Sporomusa sphaeroides DSM 2875: one gene and its partner. The protein of the gene in region 1 interacts with the protein of each later gene in a pairwise test. Links are inferred from orthologs where the notes say so. Each region holds a gene or a part of one and is shown on either strand. Other genes may lie near its edges. The genes, in order: SPSPH_RS17840 and rplL.

Evidence for each region.
Region 2: the proteins of SPSPH_RS17840 (region 1) and rplL interact in binary tests that used the Escherichia coli proteins (3 or more experiments, as listed by UniProt). The link is inferred for Sporomusa sphaeroides DSM 2875 from one-to-one orthologs.

What each region holds. Positions count from the first base shown.
Region 1 is NZ_CP146991.1:3,837,753-3,848,629, reverse strand. What follows is about bases 4,755-7,739. They hold SPSPH_RS17840 (universal stress protein), read right to left. Parts: upstream 6,477-7,739; coding sequence 6,033-6,476; downstream 4,755-6,032. Other genes in these bases: SPSPH_RS17835 (efflux RND transporter permease subunit), read right to left, coding at 6,536-7,739; pdxA (4-hydroxythreonine-4-phosphate dehydrogenase PdxA), read left to right, coding at 4,834-5,853; SPSPH_RS17850 (four-carbon acid sugar kinase family protein), read left to right, coding at 4,755-4,826. Outside these bases: SPSPH_RS17865 (DMT family transporter), read left to right, coding at 112-1,086; SPSPH_RS17860 (Zn-dependent hydrolase), read left to right, coding at 1,083-2,336; SPSPH_RS17855 (MurR/RpiR family transcriptional regulator), read left to right, coding at 2,658-3,509; more of SPSPH_RS17850, read left to right, coding at 3,543-4,754; more of SPSPH_RS17835, read right to left, coding at 7,740-9,637; SPSPH_RS17830 (efflux RND transporter periplasmic adaptor subunit), read right to left, coding at 9,634-10,761.
Region 2 is NZ_CP146991.1:502,934-505,839, reverse strand. It holds rplL (50S ribosomal protein L7/L12), read right to left. Parts: upstream 1,688-2,906; coding sequence 1,313-1,687; downstream 1-1,312. Other genes in the region: rplA (50S ribosomal protein L1), read right to left, coding at 2,502-2,906; rplJ (50S ribosomal protein L10), read right to left, coding at 1,748-2,278; rpoB (DNA-directed RNA polymerase subunit beta), read right to left, coding at 1-844. UniProt on the Escherichia coli protein: The binding site for several of the GTPase factors involved in protein synthesis (IF-2, EF-Tu, EF-G and RF3). Is thus essential for accurate translation.

The DNA of each region.
Region 1 (10,877 bases):
TTTTACAATACGCCTGCTGCTTTTGCCTGGTATGCTGGTCTCATGCGTTATCTAAAAGCATGTTTTCGGTGACGCCAGATGGGGTACCAGAGTAAAAATCAGGAGGGTATTATGAAGGAAAATACAAGCAAGACACGGCAAAAGGTCAGCTTGCGGGATAATCAATATATTATGGCTAACCTGCTGCTGCTTATAACCGTTTTATTTTGGGGCGTATCTTATGTAAGCATCAAAATTACGGTGGCCGAAGTACCGCCGGTCACTATGGCTCTTATCCGGTTTGCCATCGCCTCGGTGCTGCTGGTGGGGCTGCTTAACCGGTTTGAGCCTGGTGCCAAAGTCGCTAGGGCCGATATTCCGCGGATGGTATTGGCAGGCTGTCTGGGGATTACACTGTACTTTTATTTTGAAAACATTGGCGTAAAGTTAACAACTGTAGTCAATGCCTCGCTGATTGTGACAATTATTCCGATTTTGGCCATTTGCCTGGATATACTGTTTTTCGGCGCCAGGGTTTCAGTGCTTAAACTGGTCGGGATAGCCATTGCTATTGTCGGCATGTATTTTTCGGTAACAGCCAACGGCCAGCTGGATTTCAACTCTGCCAATTTCATTGGCAATCTATTTGTTCTGGGCGCGATGTTGTCCTGGACCTTTTATACTCTTGTTGCCAAGTCGCTGCAAAATAAGTATTCCGGCATGTGCATGATCACCTATCAAACGGTGATAGGCACAATACTCTTGCTGCCCTTGTCGCTCACCGAAGTTAACGAGTGGCAGGTATTTTCACTGACCGCTATGGGGCATATTTTATTTTTGGCAGTGTTTTGCTCGGTGGTCTGTTATTTATTGTATATGTATGCGTTAAAACATTTGGATGTTGCCATTACAACCCTGTATCTTAATCTGGTTCCTGTTGCCGGGGTACTTGGCGGCTATTTAGTCCTGGGAGAAAGGGTGCTGCCCATTCAGCTTGCCGGTGGTGCAGTAACGCTGCTGGCTATTTGGGTTATGAATTTTGAGCGGTCCAGGCAAGCCGTTAAAGCAGATGAATTCATACATACAGCAAAGGAGAAACAGGCATGATTTCAGTGAAGCGGCTTGAAGAAACCTTCCGTAGGCTGAGTGCCATCGGGGCACAGGCAGGCGGAGGCATTACGCGCCTGGCGTTCAGTGATGAAGATTGGGAAGCCAGGAATTATATTCGTGAGCTTATGGAAGCGGCCGGGCTTGCTGTCCGAGTGGATGCTTTCGGCAATCTCATTGCCCGCCGGGAAGGGCTTAACCCGGCGGCGCCTGTGGTTATGCTGGGGTCACATATTGACAGTGTTCCCAATGGCGGCAACTATGACGGGGTGGCAGGCGTACTGGCAGCGATTGAGGTGGTCCGCTGCCTGGAAGAAGCGGGACAACAGACAGTGCATCCCATTGAAGTTGTTGTTTTCATGGCTGAAGAATCCAGCCGGTTTGGTATGGCCACCCTTGGCAGCAAGGCATTTTGCGGCAAACTGTCCTTGGCGCAATTAGAGCAGTATACCGACAAGCAGGGTGTGACACTGGCCCAGGCTATGCGCGGGCGGGGGCTTGCACCTGAGAATATCGGACACGCGCGTTATGACCAGGCAATCAAAGTCTTTTTGGAACTGCATATTGAGCAAGGCAAAGTATTGGAAACCATGGGTAAACAAATTGGCATCGTCACCGGGATTGCCGCCCCTACCCGCCTGAAGGTAATAGTAACAGGCCAGGCCGATCATTCAGGCGCCACGCCCATGAATATGCGTCAGGACGCGCTGGCTGCGGCGGCTGAAATTATTTTGCTGGTAGAAAAACTGGCAGGTCAGGAAAGCCATAACGGCACGGTAGGTACGACCGGGATGGCAAAGGTTGAGCCAGGGGTCATGAATGTTATTCCCGGACGGGTCGAACTGGGCATTGACCTTCGCGGCATTTCGGCGGCCAGCAAACGGCAGGTGCTGGGGGAACTGACGGCAGGCATTGCTGAAGTACAAGCCCGGCGCGGTGTCGATATGGAGATTATTACGCTTACTGACGAAAAGCCTGTGGAAATTTCCCGGGAAATAGTCGAATTCCTGCAAAATATAGCAGAGGAATATGGTTATGCCAATATGCTGCTGCCAAGCGGTGCCGGACATGATGCCATGCATGTGGCGGAAATGGCTCCAACCGGCATGGTGTTTGTCCCCTGCAAAGGCGGCATTAGCCACAATCCGGCCGAATGGGCCAGCATTGACGACATTGCCGCCGGTGCCCGGATATTGCTGGGTGCGGTGAGAAAATTGGCCGAAAGCATGGAGACAGACAATCTGGGTTAGTGTTTTCGACAAGCCTGGACGGACAAACTCCGTACCTTGTTTGGCGCTTACCTGCCCGGCGCGCGCTTGCCTCATTTTGTCAAAAAGAAGCTATAGGGCTGGGAATTTGCGCAATTTTATAGAGATAAGCAAGACCGTGTAGGTGCCCTGCTGGCAGGGAATACACGGTCTTTTCAATAGGTTGGTTTTATATAGCAACAAGATTAAGATTTTTTGTAATAATAAGCAGGCGATCAGGAAAGTATAGCGAATAATACCATAACGGAGAAAAAAATCTCCGAAGGTAAGGTTAGTGAATATAATCTCCGAGGTGGTTTGATAATGCTATTTTCTAAAATTCGGCTACAGCATAATCGTTTTACAGCCACGCAAAATAAAATTGTCCAATACCTGCAAGCGCATGCGCAGGAAGCCCTGACCCTGCCAATCAATGAATTTGCCGCTAAATGCGGTGTGGGTGAAGCGACGGTAATACGCTTTTACCGGCTGCTGGGCTATAAAAATTATGCCATGTTTCGTGTTGCCCTGGCTAAGGAGTTAGCCGCAGAAACCGATATACAGCCGATTTATGAGGAAGTGCAGGCCCATGACGGGTTAACTGACATCATTCGTAAGGTCGCCGATTCCACCACTCAAGGGATTTCTGACTTGAAGCAGCAGCTTTCGGCAGAGGCGCTGGCAACTATTGAACAGCAGTTGCGCCAAGCCGCTGTTGTTCATGTCATTGGCTTGGGTGCCTCCGGTGTAGTGGCCCAGGATGCCAGGCAAAAATTTATGCGTCTGGGCTGCAGGGTTATTGGGTATTCCGATTCCCACCTGATGATGATTGCCGCATCAATTGCCCGGCCGGACGAAGTCTTTTTTGCCATTTCCCACTCAGGCGAGACAACAGATATACTCCGTACACTGGCGCTTGCCCAAAAACGCGGCTGCTTTACCTGTGCTCTGACCAGCTCCATCGACTCCGGCATTACTCAACTTGTTGATGCGTATTTATTAAGCTGCACCTGTGAAACGAAAATGCGTTCAGATGCTATGATTTCCCGCATCGTTCAGCTTGTCGTCATTGATATTTTGTATGTTATGATGGCGCTGCAAATTGGTGAGCCGGCTATCGCGGGAGTAAATCAATCGCGTACAGCCCTGCGGCAATATCGTAATCAGTCTGACTGAACTGCCATATCATCATAATAAGGAGGAAGCGATTTGAAAGCAACAAGCAAAGGGATGATCGTTATCGCCGACGACCTGACTGGTGCCAACGATACCGGGGTACAGTTCGCCCGGCAGGGTATGCATACGGAGGTGCTGCTGAATGATGCGGCGCTCAATGCCACAGCCACGGCCGATATTATCGTAGTTGATACAAACAGCCGCGCCGTTCCCGCCCCGGAAGCCTATGCAAGGGTACAGCAAGCCGCCCAAAAAGCGGTGGCAGCCGGATTTGGCCAATACTATAAAAAGCTGGATTCGACCCTGAGGGGCAATGTTGGCATGGAAATTAAAGCTATTCTTGACTTGAACCTGCATGATTTTGCCCTGGTTATGCCCGCTTTCCCCAAAAACGGGCGCATAACTGTGGGGGGCAATTATCTGCTCAATGGTGCGCCGCTCTCCACTACCGAAATTGCCCGTGACCCGAAAACCCCTGTTTACGAAACCATGCTGCCCGAACTATTGCGAAAACAGACAGGCCTCAAGGTCGGTCATATTGATTTTGCCGATATATCACAGGGACAGGAAGGTATTGTACAGGCCCTGCGCCGGCATCTGAATGACGGTTGCCGGATTATCAGCTCAGATGCCTGGCAGGACGAGCACTTTCTTATTGTTGCACAGGCGGCAGCCAGCCTTTCAGAAAAAATCCTCTGGTCCGGGTCTGCCGGACTTGCCGAAGTGCTGCCGCAGTTGTTTCATTGGGCGGCAGAACCAGAAACCCGCCAGCCGGCTTTTGTTATTGCCGGCAGTGTAAGTTCTGTGACGCGCGGTCAGGTAGAACAGCTGGTGGCTTCCGGCTATGAAATGATTGAACTGGAAGTTGCCGGGTATTTGTCCTGGCAGGCAGGCCAGCCGCATCCGACCCTACAGCAGGTGCAGCAGTCCCTGTCCGCAGGCCGGCGCATTGTTCTGGTCTCCGGTTACAAGGCCGACACGGTGCAGCAGACACAGACTGCCGGGGAAAAGCTGGGTATGTCCCTGGTGCAGGTCGGCGAAAAAGTGGCCCAGATTCTTGGCTGGATTGGCGCCGAAATATTGCGGGCGCAGGATATTTCCGGAGTGGTTCTGACCGGCGGTGATACGGCTGTGGCTGTATGCAACGCCCTGGGTGTCACCGGCATCCGCGTTCTGGAAGAAGTGACACCGGCTATTCCGCTTGGTGCCATGACCACCCAGGAGGGGAAACAACTATTGGTCGTTACTAAAGCCGGAGCATTCGGTGCGCCTGACGCACTGGTAAAAGCAGTGAAAAAACTGGAGCAAAGAAGGTGATTGGCTAATGAGTAAAGAACAGCTTCCGATTCTTGCCATTACGATGGGTGATCCGGCCGGCTGCGGTCCGGAAATTATTGTCAAGGCACTGGCAGATCAACAAATCTACCAGATATGCCGGCCACTGGTGTTTGGTGATGCCGGGAGAATGGCTATGGCGGCCGGGATTGTGAACAGCCTGGCGAAAATTCATGCCACTGCTGAGCCGCAAAACGGGTTGTATGAATACGGTACTATTAACGTACTTGATTTTGCCAATGTACCGGCCGACCTGCCCTTTGGTCAGGTAGACGGCCGTGCCGGTCATGCGGCTTACCAGTATATTGAAGGTGCCATTAGGCAGGCTTTGGACCAAAAGGTGGCTGGCATTGTTACGGCGCCGATCAACAAAGAGGCGCTGCACAAAGGCGGACATCACTTCCCGGGCCATACAGAAATATTAGGTGAGCTCAGCCAGACCAACGATTATGCCATGATGCTTTCCAGTGACGACCTTAAGGTCATCCATGTCACTACCCATGTTTCCATGCGGCAGGCAGCCGATTTGATTAAAAAAGACCGAGTCCTCAGGATCATCCGGCTTGCTGACCGTACGCTGCGGCTGCTTGGCCTGGAAAAGCCGCGCATCGCGGTAGCCGGTTTCAACGCCCATGCCGGTGAAAATGGCCTGTTTGGGCGTGAGGATATCGACGAAATTCTTCCCGCCGTGGAAGCGGCGCAGCAGGAGGGCATTGCCGCCAGCGGCCCCATCCCGCCGGACACCGTTTTCTTCCGGGCGGCAAAGCGTAAAGAGTTTGACATCGTAGTCGTTATGTACCACGATCAAGGCCATATTCCCATTAAGCTTCTGGGCTTTGATTCGGGTATCAATGTGACTGTCGGGCTGCCGTTTATCCGGAGTTCGGTTGACCACGGCACCGCGTTTGACATCGCCGGCAAAGGGATTGCCGACAGCGGCAGCATGACTGCCGCCATCGAATTTGCCGCCAAGGCAGCTCAGGGACTAGCCGGACAAACCGATGCGTGACTGAATCTCACTTCACGGCTCTGGCAGCACTAAAACATGTAAAAGCGAACAATAAACAGCGGAAGCAGGCCCCGGTTTGGGATGACTGCTTCCGCTGTTATGTTATATTTCCGGGAATAGTACCGGAGATACCTGAGGGAAACCTTATAAATCGTAGCGGAACGTGCGGATGAAAGTAACTATTTAATAACCAAAACCGGGCATGGGGCATGATGGAGAACGTAAGTGCTGACGCTCCCCAGAAGCAAGCCGGAAATCGCGCCTAAGCCCCGGCAGCCGATGACGATAATATCATAGCCGTTTTGCGTGGCGAAGTCGGTAATGGCAGTGCGTGGTTCGCCAAGCTCGTTGTGGGTTTGAACGTAAATGCCAGCCGGGACTTGTTTGCTTGCTTCTGCCAGGATTGTTTTAGCATAGTTTGCGGGATCGGTAGAAGCGTTGGGCGGGATTTTGGCTCCCTTGACCTGGTCATACAGAGGGACTTGCTGCGATAGCACCGATACATAAAGAATGCTGATTTCAGCAGCAAAGTAACGGGCCAGCGTCGCTGCATGGGACAATGCCCTGAGCGCGTGGCTGGAACCATCCACCGGAACTAAAATTTTCTTATACGGAACTTCCATAATGATCAACTCCTTATCAATATAGTTAGTAGACCAAAGGTTTCCTGACACCTGACAAATCAAACAGAATGATTGGCAGAACTGGCATTTAAGGAATTTTTCTTATCCATAGTAGGCTGGGCTTTGTACCAGGCGGCATACATGACCGGCAGTACCACTAAGGTTAAGATAGTGGCGCCCATTAGCCCTGCCGCAATGGCGACAGCCATCGGGCCCCAGAAGATGCTTGAAACCAGGGGGAGCATCCCTAAAATCGCTGCTGCCGCAGTCAGAAGGATAGGGCGTAGCCGGATGACGGTGGCATCGATAATGGCGTCCCAGAGAGGTTCGCCGGCTTCCAGCAATTGGTCAATCTGGTCCATTAATATAATGGTATTGCGCATAATAATCCCGGCCAAAGCCAAAATTCCCAGTTGTACGACAAAGCCCATCGGACTGTTGGTAAAAAACAATCCGACCGCTACGCCGATAATGCCCAGCGGTGCCGTAAGCAGCGTCAGAATCATTTTGGGAATGTTTTGCAGCTGGATCATTAGGAGAATCATGATCGCAATGATCATGGCCGGTATCGGTTCTGACATGAATTTTGCGGCCCTAATGCTGTCTTCTTTGCCGCCGTCATACTCGATGCTGTAGCCAAACGGCAAACCGGCGCGCAAATCCGCCAGCTTGCTATAAACCTGTTCCGCCACATCATCCCCGGTCACGTCGTCGGAATTCAATTCCGCCTGTATCCAGATCATCGGCTTCAAATCACGCCGGTAGATCAAACCGTCCTCCGTCTCGAAACGGATGGTGGCGATCTGATCCAGCGGGACATATTGTCCGTTGCCGACCGGAATATTGAAATCTTTTAGATAAGCCGGATCATTTCTGTCCCGGGCGGCAAACCGCAGCACCATACTGACTGTTTTGTCGGTTTCCCTGAATTGGGTGATCTCTGTCCCCGACTGCTGCATCTGGAGCGCACTGGCCAGCGCCTGCGAGGTAATTCCCAGCTTCCGGACTTTATCCTGGTCGATATCCAGATGCATAATCTTACTTTTTTCGCTCCATTTCAGGTTTACATTCCGGGTATGGGGATTGGCGGCCATCACCGTCCGTATTTGTTCGGCAATGTCCCGCACCTTGTCCAGCTCATAGCCTTTTACCCGCAGCATGACCGGATAGTCGGACGATGGGCCGTTGTTGATTACCTTGGTGTGAAATTGCACATGGGGAAATTCCTTGATTAATACTTCGCGGTATTTCGTCTGCAGTTCGTCCCGGGCTTTGGCATCGGTGGCCACAATGATAAATTCGGAAAAATTCGGTTTGTTGGCAGTCGGCTCAAAGCTTAATACAAACCGGGGAGCGCCTTCGCCTACATGGTAGGTATAATAGGAAATTTGCGGATTGTCTGCCAGTTTCTGCGCAAACTCACGGGCAACGGCATCGGAATTTTCAATGGAAGAACCCTCAGGCAGCTCCAATTGGATAATCAGTTCCGGCCGGGTGGAAGCAGGAAAGAATTGTTGTTTTACCAGCCCCAACAAACCGATGGAAGCGATAAAAGCACCTGCTGTGGCAATTAGTACAGTCTTTTTATGGGTCAGGCACCAGACTAACAACCGGCGGAATTTTTGATAAAATTTTGTATCATAGGGATCATGTTCTTTTTCCCCGTTCCCTTTCGGTTTAATTCTGATAAACAAATAGCCTAACAGCGGTGTGGCGGTCCCGGCCACCAGCCAGGAGGTAAGCAAGGCGATGGTGACAACCATAAAGATGCTGGCACAGTATTCCGAAGCGGTCCCGGCGGCAAACCCGACCGGGATGAAGCCGGCGCAGGTGACCAACTCGCCGGTTAAGCGGGGATAAGCCGTGGACGTATAGGCAAAGCAGGCGGCGTTAAAGCGGCTCCAGCCTTGCTCCAGCTTAACCACCATGGCTTCAATGGTAATAATCGCGTCATCCACCAGCAGGCCCAGCGCGATAATCAGCGCGCCCAGGGAGATCCGCTGCAAATCAATGCCGAACAGATTCATGAAGGTAAACACGATGGCGATGACCAGCGGAATACACAATGCCACGATGATGCCGGAACGCACTCCCAGACTGATAAAGCTTACGATTAAGACAATAACAATGGCTTCGCCCAGGGATTTTACGAATTCATCAATAGAGCTTTCCACTACTTTGGGCTGATTGACGGTCTGGTGTATCTCCAGGCCGGCGGGCAGTTCCTTTTTCACCTGTTCGATCGTCTTTTCAATATTTTCCCCCAGGACCAGCACGTTGCCGCCTGGCTCCATCGCCAGGGAAATGCCGATGCCGGGTTCCCCGTTATAATAAAACTTAGGGTCGGCGGGCTCACTGTAGGAGCGGGTAACGGTCGCGATATCACCCAGGCGGAAGGCGCGCCCGTTCGCCTGAATGGGAGTATTCTGAATATCCTCCAGGTTTTCAAACATGCCGGTAATCCGTAAATAAATATTGTCAGAGGCTGTTTCCAGCATGCCGGCCGCCGACATGGCATTTTGTGCCTGCAGCGTGGTGGTGATTAAATTGGGATCAATCCCCAATTGTGCCAGCTTGCTGTTTTCGATTTCAATATAAATCTTTTCGGTTTGCACGCCCAGGAGGTTCACTTTTTTTACACTGGGAACCCCGAGCAGAATCCGCCGGATTCTTTCCGCCTTGGCGCGCATGTCTTCATAGGTATAACCGTCGCCGGTCAGGGCAAACACCACACCGTACACTTCGTCAAACCGGTCGTTGAACTGCGGCGGCAGGACCCCGGAGGGGAAAGTGCCGGCGATGTCGCTCACCATATTGCGTACTTCCAGCCACTTGTTGCGTACGTCTTTTTGCAGCACCGTGTCTTTTAAATGAACATAAATTACCGTGACTCCCGGAGTGGAGTAGCTTTTTAAATAATCAAGCCCCGGCAGGTCCTGCAATTTCTTCTCAATTTTGTCGGTAACCTGCTCCTCCATCTGTTGGGCTGTGGCTCCCGGCCAGGCAGCGGTAACAATCATTTGTTTGATGGTAAAGTCCGGGTCTTCCATACGGCCCAGGTTTTTATAAGAAACAATACCGGCAATGAAAAAGAGAATGATGAAAAAATAAATGAACTGTTTGTGGTTAAGGGACCATTCGGTCAAGTTGAATCCTTTCACAGCGAATCACCGCCGATGCTTACCTGCTGCCCTTCGGTCAGTTTATGTACCCCGGCAATGACGATCCGCTCACCCTGGCGCAGGCCGTTGAGTACCTGGACGGTATTGCCCTTGCCGTAATAACCGGTCTGAATGGAGCGCAGGGTTACGGTTCCGCCCGCAACTACCCAGACAGCGGGGGTGGGATTGCCGGTCTGATAGACAGCCGCTACGGGAATGTTTATGACCGGTTGTTCTGAGTTGCCGGCTACGGCTACGGTAGCGGTCATGCCCAGCTTTATTGCCGGCGGCGGGTTGATCAGACTGATACGCACTTTAAAAGTGCGGGTGATTGGGTCGGCCATCGGAGAAATTTCTCTTATCCTGCCTTCTGCCGTTACAGCGGGCAAAGCCCAGAAGGAAACCTGTATTTTTTCCGTCTTGCGCAGTTCTTCGATCCGGTTTTCCGGTATGCTGATCTCCACTTCCCGTTCGCCATCCTGCACGACGGTAACGATAACCTGGCCGGCGCTGACTACCTGGCCGATTTCGGCGGAGATGCCGGATACAATGCCTGGTTTATCGGCTTTTAACAAGGTATAATCCAGCTGATTGGCACTTTGCTTATATTGTGCTGAGGCTTGGCGCACCCCGGCAACGGCTACATTATGGGCGTTGGCATACTGGTCATACTGGGACTGGCTGATAGCGCCGCCTTCCAGTAGTTCCCGGTAGCGGTTAAGGTTGCTTGCGGCTAATTGCAGTTGCGATTCGGCCGAATCGACCTGAGCGGAATAGTTACTTACCGTTTGCACAACGTCCTTGGCGTCAATTTGCAGAAGGACGTCACCGGCCTGTACCGTACTGCCCAGCTGCACATTTCTTGTGATAATTTTGCCGTTTACCTGAAAAGCGAGCTGACTTTCATAGCGGCCGCGCACTTCGCCGGAGTAAGTATACCTCTGGGAAACAGCGGAGTTGCCGACAACGGCGGTGCGTACCACCGGAATTTCATTGACGACTGCCGGTGGGCGAGGCTGTCCTTGCCAGAGCGTGCCGCCGAGAATACATAAGACGGCGATGGCTGCGAACACATAATATAATTTTTTTCTGGGAATATTGGTTGACCAAGATGGTAATTGCATGCTTTCACTCCTTAGTTTAAAAGGGTTATATACCGGGAAATGACTGCTTCGAAAAACGGTATCTTTTCGGCAAAAGAAGGGGAGGAGGGCGGGTCGAGTCCTGATGCCCTCGTATT
Region 2 (2,906 bases), 3.3 Mb from region 1 along the record:
GGCGGCGCCATCCCAGCTTTTTGCCGAGTTTGTAGCGTCCGACAGTAGCCAGATCATAGCGTTTGGAATCAAAAAATAAGGTTTCCAACAGTTGAGCAGCATTTTCCACTGTTGGCGGTTCGCCTGGGCGCAGGCGCTTATAAATTTCAACAAGGGCTTCTTCCCGTGAGTCGCTATTGTCCCGTTCCAGCGTAGCCCGGATGCGTACATCATCATGAAAAAGCTCCGATATTACGCCATTGGAAACAAAGCCCAGTGCACGAATAAGAACAGTTACCGGCAGCTTCCGGGTCCGGTCAACCCTAACGGACACAACATCATTGGCATCGGTTTCCAGTTCGAGCCACGCGCCGCGATTCGGGATAACGGTAGCATTGTACAGCTTTTTGCCGGTAGTATCGATGGTTTCGTTATAATACACACCCGGGGAACGAACCAACTGACTGACAATAACCCGCTCGGCACCGTTAATAATAAACGTGCCGTTGTCAGTCATGAGCGGAAAGTCGCCCATAAATACTTCCTGCTCTTTTATTTCCTGTGTTTCCTTGTTGTACAGGCGGACGCTAACGCGAAGCGGAGCGGCATATGTAACATCCCGCTCTTTGCATTCTTCAACCTCATATTTAGGTTCGCCCAATGTAAAGTTTTCAAAAGACAGGACCAGGTTGCCGGTAAAGTCCTGGATAGGAGAAATATCATGAAATATTTCCTGCAAGCCTTCCTTAAGAAACCAGTTGTAGGAATTCTTCTGAATTTCGATAAGGTTGGGCATGTCCAGCACTTCATCAATTTTGGCATAACTATACCTGAACCTTTTGCCCACCGGAACAGGATTAAACATTAACCCCTTCACCCCTTAGCCATTTTACACTGACATATCGCGTAAGCTCACTACATATCTTAGCAGCATTCCGCAAATACTAAGTCAGCAAATGAATGATTAAATATACACAAAACAAAGCAAGGCTCCATATCTTAATTAAAGACCTTGCTTCTTTTTTGATGAAAACGATTCATCCTCCATTATATTACTATATCCTGCCATTTCATAATTTATACAGTCCTCAGCTAAAATGTAAAGCAATGGAAACAAGAAAAATATAAACATGTACGGCGATATATAATGGTATCATATATTATTTGCTATGTCAAGAAATTTTACCCAGCTATGTATATTTTTGAGATAAAATAATTTTCTATAGCAAATAAAGCGAAAGCCGTTCTTGCCTTATCCTGTTTTTCGTTATAGTTTTGCTGTCAGGAAAATAAAAGGAGCACCGAAAAAGGTGCTCCTTTTGGTCAAGCTATCTTACTTAACTTCAACAGTTGCGCCAGCTTCAACAAGTTTAGCTTTGAGAGCTTCTGCATCGGCTTTGGAGATTTTTTCTTTGACAGCTTTAGGAGCACCGTCAACGAGCTCTTTAGCTTCTTTGAGGCCAAGACCGGTAACTTCACGTACCACTTTGATAACGTTGATTTTGCCGGCACCAGCGTTGGTGAGGACTACATCAAATTCAGTTTGTTCTTCAGCAGCAGCGGCAGCACCGCCGGCAGCAGGAGCAGCAGCTACAGCAACAGGAGCAGCAGCAGATACGCCAAATTTTTCTTCAAGGGCTTTTACCAGCTCGGACAGTTCGAGCACAGTCATTTGCTCAATGGCTTCCATAATTTGTTCTTTAGTCATTTTAAAATACCTCCATAAACTTTCATTTAAAATTTTTTCTAAGTTAATCGGGAAAACGGGTTATGCGGATTCCTTTTGCTGGCGTACAGCTTCAAGCGCATACACCAGATTGCGCATAGTACCGGAAAGTACGTTGACGAAACCGGCGATAGGAGCTTGGAAACCAGCCAGAACCTGTGCAATGAGAACTTCGCGCGGCGGCAGGCTCGACAGAGCCTTAACCCCGTTAGCGTCAATTACTTGACCTTCTACAATACCGGCTTTTACTTCCAGAGCCTGCAATTTGTTTTCTTTGACAAAGTCTGAAATAATTTTGGCCGGAGCTACAGGATCGGTATAGGAAATTGCGATAGCGGTCGGACCTTCAAGATACGGGTCAAGACCTTCAATGCCAGCTTCTTTAGCAGCAATGCGAGTCATGGTATTTTTAAATACGCGATACTCTACCCCTGCTTCACGCAGTTTGCGGCGAAGCTTGGTATCCTGAGCAACGGTTAAACCACGATAGTTCGTCAAAACGGCACCTTTGGTAGTGCTGAGTTTTTCTTTAATCTCAGCAACTGTCTGAATCTTTTCTTGAGTTACAGCCATTTATATTACACCTCCTTAATCAAGTATCCTAAATTAAAAACGGCCTCCGGATGTAAACACCGGAGGCCGCGTTATAACGTAATTTACGGTTACACGCTGCAAATCCCCGGCCTCGGCAGGCAAGCTTTACGCTTTTTCGGCAATCATGCACCTGCTGTCTACAGCCTTACAACTACTCGCCAATGCCATTTACAGCCTTGTTGAGTAATAGTCTATAGTAATGTTATTCTTTTTTGCCGGGAGCTTTGAGCGGGTTAACCCTTACACCAGGACCCATTGTTGTGCTTAAGGAAATGTTCCGCATGTATTGGCCTTTGGCCGCAGCAGGCTTAACCTTAATCAATGTATCAATCAGGGTGTGGAAATTCGCAAGCAGTTTTTCGTTATCGAAAGATACTTTACCGATAGGAGCGTGGATATTACCCGCTTTATCGGTACGGTATTCAATCTTACCTGCTTTAATTTCGTTAAGAGCACGGACTACATCAAGAGTAACGGTGCCAACTTTGGGGTTAGGCATTAAGCCTTTAGGGCCAAGGATTTTACCAAGGCGGCCTACCAAACCCATCATGTCAGGCGTAGCTACTGCAACATCAAAATCAGTCCAGCCACCCTGGATTTTTTCCAC